DNA from 2 places in the Dehalobacterium formicoaceticum genome. Region 1 is predicted to be linked to the other one. Evidence: a T-box and tRNA genes for the amino acid it is inferred to sense, from the RefSeq annotation. Region 1 holds a T-box; the other holds one or more tRNA genes.

What was found. A T-box is a leader RNA that pairs with one kind of tRNA and senses whether it is charged. The one in region 1 lies ahead of CEQ75_RS01065 (valine--tRNA ligase), so its partner is inferred to be a tRNA-Val.
Region 2: it encodes a tRNA-Val, which carries the amino acid that the T-box ahead of CEQ75_RS01065 (valine--tRNA ligase) is inferred to sense. The anticodon was not compared.

The regions. Positions count from the first base shown of each region.
Region 1 is NZ_CP022121.1:207,395-211,821, reverse strand. Features, by position in the region: gene lon (endopeptidase La) at 1-1,421, shown strand, start outside; gene yihA (ribosome biogenesis GTP-binding protein YihA/YsxC) at 1,414-1,995, shown strand; T-box leader at 2,174-2,408, shown strand; gene CEQ75_RS01065 (valine--tRNA ligase) at 2,448-4,427, shown strand, end outside.
Region 2 is NZ_CP022121.1:1,323,914-1,328,340, reverse strand. Features, by position in the region: gene CEQ75_RS06560 (demethylmenaquinone methyltransferase) at 1-388, opposite strand, end outside; gene CEQ75_RS06555 (cofactor-independent phosphoglycerate mutase) at 397-1,611, opposite strand; gene CEQ75_RS19495 (RNA polymerase sigma factor) at 2,117-2,395, shown strand; tRNA gene CEQ75_RS06545 (tRNA-Ala) at 2,430-2,504, shown strand; tRNA gene CEQ75_RS06540 (tRNA-Val) at 2,521-2,595, shown strand; gene CEQ75_RS06535 (hypothetical protein) at 2,762-3,052, shown strand; gene CEQ75_RS06530 (DUF503 domain-containing protein) at 3,198-3,482, opposite strand; gene CEQ75_RS06525 (metallophosphoesterase family protein) at 3,614-4,120, opposite strand; RNA gene rnpB (RNase P RNA component class A) at 4,269-4,427, opposite strand, start outside.

The sequences.
Region 1 (4,427 bases):
AAATCCTTAATGAAGATCATTATGGCTTGACGAAGGTAAAGGAAAGAATTATCGAATACCTTTCTATCCGTCAATTAGCCAAAAAAATGAAGGGACCTATTCTTTGCTTTGTAGGCCCTCCCGGCACAGGAAAAACATCCTTGGCCAAATCTATTGCCCGGGCATTGGAGCGAAAGTTTACCCGGATGTCTTTAGGAGGCGTACGGGACGAAGCGGAAATTCGCGGTCATCGCCGTACCTATGTGGGGTCCATGCCGGGCCGTATTATCCAGAATATAAAAATTGCCGGTTCCAACAACCCGGTTTTTTTGCTGGACGAAATTGATAAGATGGGCGCGGACTTTCGAGGTGATCCAACATCTGCCCTTCTGGAAGTATTGGATCCGGAGCAGAATGCCACCTTCAGTGATCACTATATCGAGGCTCCCTTTGATCTTTCCAAGGTGATGTTTATTACCACAGCCAACGTAGAATACAATATTCCCCGTCCTTTGCTGGACCGGATGGAAATTATCCGCATTTCCGGTTATACGGAAGAAGAAAAATTAAATATTGCGACAAAATATCTCTTGCCGAAGCAGATTAAAGAGCATGGTTTAAATGATAAACAAATCTCCGTTTCAGAAAATGCCATCCGCTCTATTATCCGGGAATATACCCGGGAGGCCGGCGTACGCAGCTTAGAGCGAACCGTTGCTACCCTATGCCGTAAGGTTGCTCGGGATATTGTGGCTAAAAAGACTGAGGAAGCGAAAATTACCGCCCAAAACATCAGTCAATATTTGGGCAGTCCTAAATACCGTTTTGGTTTGGCGGAAAAAGAAGATCAGATTGGCGTGGTCACCGGGCTTGCTTGGACAGAAGTCGGCGGTGAGGTCTTAACGGTGGAAGTGCAGTCTCATCCGGGGAAAGGCCGCCTTGCTCTGACGGGACAATTGGGGGATGTGATGAAGGAGTCGGCTCAAGCCGGGTATACCTATATTCGCTCCATTGCTAAGGAACTGGGTATTCCGGACGATTTTTATGAAAACACTGATGTTCATGTCCATGTTCCGGAAGGAGCGATCCCCAAGGATGGCCCTTCCGCAGGTGTGACCATGGCGACTGCCATCGCTTCGGAATTAAGCAAGCGTAAGGTTCGCCAGGACATTGCCATGACCGGAGAAATCACGTTGCGCGGACGCGTATTGCCTGTAGGAGGTATTAAAGAAAAGGTGCTGGCTGCCCATCGGGCCGGCTGCAAAACCATCATCTTGCCCCAAGATAATAAAAAGGATTTGGAAGATATCCCGGCCAATGTCAGCCGCAAGCTGAAATTTGTGCTGGTGGAAACGATGGAAGAGGTGCTGCCCATTGCCTTACTGGAACGGGAGGCTCCCTTGGCATCAAATCAAGAACAGGAAAATGATCCCGATGCTTAAGATCAAAAAATCTGAATATGTATTAAGTGCAGTGAAACCGGATCAATATCCTGAGGCAAACGTGCCGGAAATCGCCTTGGCAGGGAGGTCCAATGTGGGTAAATCCTCTCTGATTAATACTTTGATCAACCGGCGAAGTCTGGCACGAACCAGTTCCCAACCGGGAAAGACACAAACCATTAATTTTTATAAAATTAATGATGCTTGGTATTTTGTGGATTTGCCCGGTTATGGGTTTGCTCGGGTTTCCCATGATGCCCGAGAAGAGTGGGGCCGGATGATTAACACCTATTTGGAACAAAGAACCGTCTTGAAAGAAATCTGGCAGCTGGTGGATCTTAGGCATCCACCTTCGGAGCAGGATCAGCAGATGATGCAGTGGTTGAATTATAAAAATTATCCCTGCATTGTGGTGGCGACAAAAGCTGATAAGATCAGCAAAAATCAAAGGTCTAAAAATGTAAAGGTGATCAAGGAGACATTAGGTGTTACCGAGGAGGAGATCGTTATTTTTTCTGCTCAAACTGGGGAAGGAAAAGAAAAACTGCTCCAGAGAATTGAGCAATTACTTTAGAGGGACAAGGGGACAGGGGGGAAAGGCAAAATAGAGATTGTATACTATTGCTCAAAACCTGATTAGTATTCATTTTAAGCTGATTTCGCCGGACTAAAAAACTTGCTTCAAAGAGAAAATTAACGAAAATGTTGACAGTTGGTTTTTAATTAGGTAGTATAGTAACAAGTAAATATGGCAATCAGTTAAGAAGGGAAGGAGTACCGGTGTTCCTTTATTACCAGAGAGAAGAGTCCTTGGCTGCAAGACTTTTATTAAAGGGTTCCGGGAAGGTCGTCCCAGAATTGATAGATTGAATGGAATTTATTTTAGATCTGTCCGGGTGTGCCCGTTAAAGCAATGGAGAAGTAAACCGTCAAAATTCGGTTGACAAATTAAGGTGGTACCACGAAAGCAGCCCTTTCGTCCTTATGGATGAGAGGGTTTTTCTAATTAAAGGAGGCGGAAACTTAGTGCCGGAAATGAAAAATATTTCGACAACTTATGATCCCAAGCTGGTGGAAGATAAATGGTACCGGTTTTGGGAGGAAAATCATTTTTTTCATGATGAGGTAGATCATACCAAAAAGCCTTTTTCCATCGTGATGCCCCCGCCCAATGTGACCGGGCAGCTGCATATGGGTCATGCTTTGGATAATACCCTCCAGGATATTCTAACCCGTTGGAGGCGCATGCAAGGTTTTAGTACCTTGTGGCTTCCCGGTACCGATCATGCCGGAATTGCTACTCAGGCCAAGGTGGAGGAAAACCTGGCCAAAGATGGTGTGAGCAAATATGATTTGGGACGTGAAGCCTTTTTAGAAAAGGTTTGGGAGTGGAAAGACGAATACCATGATCGGATTACGAAACAATTACGCTTATTAGGATCTTCCTGTGATTGGGAACGGGAAAGGTTCACGATGGATGAAGGCTGCTCCCGGGCCGTCCAGGAGGTATTTGTTAAATTATACGAAAAAGGATTGATCTATCGGGGTAGTTATATCATTAATTGGTGTCCCAAGTGCCAGACCACAATTTCTGATATTGAGGTTGAGCACCGGGAAAAGGAAGGAAAACTCTATTATATCAATTATCCTATTAAGGATAGTGACTCTTTTATTCCTATCGCCACCACCCGGCCGGAAACCATGTTAGGGGATACGGCTGTAGCTGTCAATCCTGAGGATGAAAGATACCGGGACTTAGTGGGTCGCACAGTGATTCTGCCCCTTGTCAATCGGGAAATCCCCATCATTGCCGATGAGTATGTAGATCTTTCTTTTGGCACCGGGGCTGTTAAAATTACTCCCGCCCATGATCCCAATGACTTTGATATGGGCTTGCGTCATCATCTGCCTCAAATCACGGTCATTGACAAAGAAGCGAAAATGAGTATGGAAGCCGGCAGGTATCAAGGGATGGATCGTTATCAATGCCGAGAGGAGATTGTGGCAGACCTTGAGGAAGCCGGATTTCTTACAAAAATCGAGGAACACCCCCATGCTGTGGGCGAGTGTTATCGTTGTGATACGGTAATTGAACCTTTAATATCACCCCAATGGTTTGTAAAAATGAAACCTCTTGCGGAACCGGCCATTCAAGCAGTTATTGATGGAAAGATTCGCTTTGTTCCCGAAAGATTTACTAAAATCTATCTGGGCTGGTTGGAAAATATTCGGGATTGGTGTATTTCCCGCCAGCTTTGGTGGGGACATCGCATCCCTGTTTGGTATTGTCAGGATTGCGGCAAGGAAATCTGCGGGAAAGATCATCCTTCCTCTTGCCCCAAGTGTGGCAGCAGCAAATTGGAGCAGGATCCGGATGTGTTGGATACCTGGTTTAGTTCCGCTCTTTGGCCGTTCTCGACCTTGGGCTGGCCGGAAAAAACCGAGGATTTATCTTATTTTTACCCCACCAGTGTTTTGGTTACAGGCAGAGATATTATCTTTTTCTGGGTAGCGCGCATGATTTTTATGGGCTTGGAATTTATGAAAGAGGAGCCTTTTAAGGAGGTCTTTATCCATGGCTTGGTTCTTGATTCCTTAGGGCGCAAGATGAGTAAATCTCTGGGTAACGGGATCGATCCCTTGGGAATTATTGATCAATATGGGGCGGATACTTTGAGATTTATGTTGATTACCGGGAATACACCGGGTAACGATTTGCGTTTTCAAGAAGAGAGATTGGAAGCAGCGCGCAATTTTGCCAATAAGATTTGGAACGCCTCCCGTTTTGTTTTAATGAATTTGACGGATTATCAACCGGGAGCGGCAGCGGTTAATCTTAATCTGGCCGATAAATGGATTTTGGAACGATACCGCAGCACATCATTGGAGGTAACTCGCTATTTAGAAAAATATGAATTAGGTGAAGCTGCACGTACCTTGTATGATTTCATCTGGAATGAGTTTTGTGATTGGTATATTGAATTAGCTAAGTTGAGACTTTATAAA
Region 2 (4,427 bases), 1.1 Mb from region 1:
ATCCTACAGTCACGGCATCAAAAGAATGATCTGGAAAAGGTAAACTCATAGCATTTCCCTGGATTAAGGTAATTCTTTTATCCAGTCCCGCTGCGGCCACATTACTACGCGCCACATTTAACATCTGCTGAGAAAAATCCAGGCCGGTAACATGGCCAGCTTCACCCACTTGCTCCGCCAATTGTAAGGTAATTTTCCCAGTTCCGCAGCAAATATCCAAAACCTGGCTGCCAGGCTCAGCCTCAGAACGCTTGACGGCATATTTACGCCATCGGGAATCCATACCAAAGGTCATGATGATATTGAGCAGGTCATATTTGCCCGCGATGGTATTAAATAAATCCCGGACATAGCCTTCTTTTTTATCCTTATCAGGTAAGTCTGTCATAAAAACCTTTATTCTCCCTTAATGAATTTCGCCATTAACGCCGGTCCGCTTTTAACAAAATTTCCCTGAGCTGAAATTTCTTCTTCAGTGTAGCGATTAATCCCCGAAGAAACATTTCGGCGGCTGTCATAAATAAGAAAAGGCACCGGTTCTGCCGTATGAGTCTTGATGGAAATGGGCGTGGGATGATCCGGCAAGATTAACAGGCGATAATCTTCTTTCATTTCCTCCAGTCCCCGAAGCAGCCTGCCCACTACCAGCTCATCTATCTTTTCAATAGCGCCAATCTTTTCCTGGGCATTACCCTGGTGCCCCGCCTCATCAGGAGCTTCCACGTGCAGATAAATAAAGTCCTTTCCTGCTTTTAATTCCGCCAGAGCGGCTTCGGCTTTAGCTAAGAAATCAGTATGAACGCCACCGGTGGCGCCGTCTACATGGGGTGTGTTCAGTCCGGCACAGATCCCTAACCCTTTGATTAAATCCACCGCACAGATCACGGATCCTTCCAGACCATATTTATTAACAAAAGGGGTAAAATTGGGTTTCTTGCCCAGTCCCCACAACCAGATTGATGTTGCGGGTTGAAGTCCCAGTTCTTTTCTTTTTTGGTTTACCGGATGATTTTTTAAAATTTCCTCACTTTTTATCATCATGCGCGTCAAAACATCACTTCCTGCCCCTTTCGGCAAATAGGAGCCGATGACACGATCGGAAATATCGTGGGGAGGAGTTAAATCAAATTCCCATGCCCCATTAATCCACACCATTAAATGACGGTAACTGATCCCGGGATAAAAATGAAATTCTTCTGTGCCGATTTCTTTGCTGATCTCTTGAATCAAAAGAGCAGCCTCTGCGCTGGTAATTTCCCCGGCACTATAATCTAGCATGGTTTTATCCCCATAATTTTCTTCCAAAGACAAAGTCACCAAATTACATCTGAACGCGATGTCCTTTTCTCCTAAATCAACCCCCAGGCTTACGGCTTCTAAGGGGGAACGGCCTGTATAAAAAATTTCCGGTTCATACCCCAAAACCGACATATTAGCTACATCACTTCCCGGGGGATAACCCTCGGGAATAGTTTGCACCATACCTGTTTCCGATGATTTAACCAATTGATCAATATAGGGTTTATGAGCCAGCTGTAATGGGGTTTTGTGATCATAGGCAGCCAAAGGATAATCTGCCATGCCATCCCCCAAAATAACGATATACTTCATACTTTTCCTCCTGACACAGATGATACTTACAGTTTAAAAGATCACACCTTAAATGGCAACTAATTGTTATCGATAATTTTATCATATTTGTTCCGGGTTGCGGTCAACATGCCAAGCCTCCAACTCACGGTTGAGTGTCTGTAAATTGTCGATACGTCGGCTTCTCTGGTCTCACCCCGTTCCCCTGACATTCCTAATCTCCTATCTCCTAGTCTGCCTTATTTCGATACTTCTATTGACGGATTCCTTGATATCTTGATACATTTTCATTACGATAGTTCCTTCTTGTTATTTTGATTGTATATTGTCTTAACAGCTTTACTCTTTCTATCAGAATTACTTGGAGCAGTCATTTTCAATTTCCGCGGAGTTCAGGGCCGATTCAAAACATTTTTGGCCAATGAATCGTAATACTATTAGTTGATGCAACAACAAACATTTAATTTATCCCATATTAGGGGGAAAGGTAATGCAGTCTCTGCCGGCTGATTATTTAAGGTGAACTATGACAGTCTCGCAGTTTTGCACGGATAAAGAAATAACGGATCTTTACAATAGGCATGTTGATATGGTATACCCCATTTCCTTGATGCTGCTAAAAAATATAGCGGACGCGGAGGATGCCACGCAAACAACTTTTATTAAGTTGATTGCGTCCAACACCTTATTCTCCAATGAAGAGCACGAAAAGCGCTGGCTTATTTTTGTCACAAAAAACATTTGCAAGGATATGCTAAAAAGCGCCTGGCACTTTCTAATTGTTGCTAAAATATTGACAAGTTAATTGAGAGTGATATAATTACTTATCATAGGTGCCGGGGCGTGTAGCTCAGTGGGAGAGCGTCTGGCTCGCATTCAGAAGGCCGAGGGTTCAAGTCCCTTCACGTCCACCATCATATCGATTCATATGGGCGCATAGATCAGCGGGAGATCGCTTGACTCACATTCAAGAGGTCGCTGGTTCGAAACCAGCTGTGCCCACCAAAAAACCGTTAATTCTCATGAATTAACGGTTTTTTCATGCCATGTTGCTGATAAGGTTACGTATCAGATCAATCATTTTGTGTGAATATTTTCAAAAAACCCTCCCCTTATCCTCTCAATTGTGGTAGAATTTACTTAAGAATGAATGTGCAAGGAGGTGCAACTGATGGAAACTACCACAATTATTTATATTGTCTTAATTTTAGTCGGTTGCATATTGTTACCGATTCTCGGGGGTTTTTGGGCCAGATGTTTAAAATGCTCTGTGAAGATTGGCTTTATTTCTGTCTTCATAGGAAGCCTGCTGGCTTTAGCCGGATTCAGGCTCTGTGTTTCCTGGGATTGTCTCTGTGCTTCCTGCGGTAACACTACTGCTTTGATTGTTATGGCTATTGCATGGATAACTTTTATTTTTCTGGCTTTAACCGCCTATTGTACTCAGCTGAAAAAAAGATGATCTCATCCATTTAAAAACTTCAGCACAAATCAGCTATGATATAAGCACCTTTTTGTTTGGTATATTATGGGATTAACTCATTTTACCAAATCTGAGGTGTATTTCTTTGCGCCTTTAAGGCTTATCTTTTTAAAGGTGGAGAGTATTAGATGATTTCCATTGTAACACGGGTGATTTCAAACTCATTATCAGTGTTCTCCAAGAAACGGGTAACATTATTAAGCATTTGATTAGCATGAGTTGTCTGATTGCTCACAACAGCAATGCCAAGTACAGCCTGATCCCAACTATCCTGATGATCAATTTCGGCAATGGAAACATTAAACTTGTTTTTTACCCGGTCAATGATACTTTTAAGAATCCTCCTTTTGTCCTTTAATGACTGGGAATAATACAAATGAATGTCATAAATGCATGTACCGATAATCATAGCAGCACCTCGCTTCTTCGTATTTAGCAATAGCTAACCGATCTTTACATTGTTATTCTCCTTCTGCTCATGAAAGAAGCACCATTTTTCTTGTCCCTCTGCCATATTCTTGTTTAAAATGACAGTTAAAGTCAATTCCCCTGTTTATCAAAATAAAGGACTTCTCCTTTGATGTCCTTTCCCACATATAAAATTCCGCAGGAAGGTTGGGGTTCTCTTCTCGGATTCGTACAAGAGCCCGGATTAAACATTAAAACCCCATTGATCACCTCATTAAAAGGCTGATGACTATGGCCGAAGACGACACAATCCACCTCATCATCTGAAAAAGCTCTCGCAGCTCTTTCCAGCGTACTCCCTGAAGAACCATCGCCGTGTATTAATCCAATCTTTTTATTGCCTGCCGCAATAATTTTTTTCTTAGTTAATTGATAAATATGATACTCATTCCTTTGATCCATATTGCCATATACTGCCTCAACAGGTGCCAAGGCATTTAAATCAATTAATACACGTTCATCTACAATATCTCCAGCGTGCAGAATTAAATCCACCTCAGCAAAAGCTTGCCAAATAAAGGCTGGGATTTTATTCGCTCTGCCAGGTATATGAGAATCCGATAAAACACCAATAATCATATTCTCAACTCCTTTGATAGATTCATTAGATGATCATAAGAGTAAAAGCTTTTTATCAAATATTTCAGATGATGGTTCGAGAAAATAAAAAAACACATCCTTAATAAAGACGTGTCCCGATGCTCATAAAACAAAAGTCAATAAAAAGTAATTGACCAAATCTATAAGCCGAGTTTTGTTGAAAGTGATCATCTATCTAGGATGCCAGTTACCTGGCATCTCAAGCAACCTTACCCGGGAGCAGGACGGGCCGTCCCATAACTCCTCTATTCGGTCTTGCACCAGGTGGGGTTTACCTAGCCAGCCA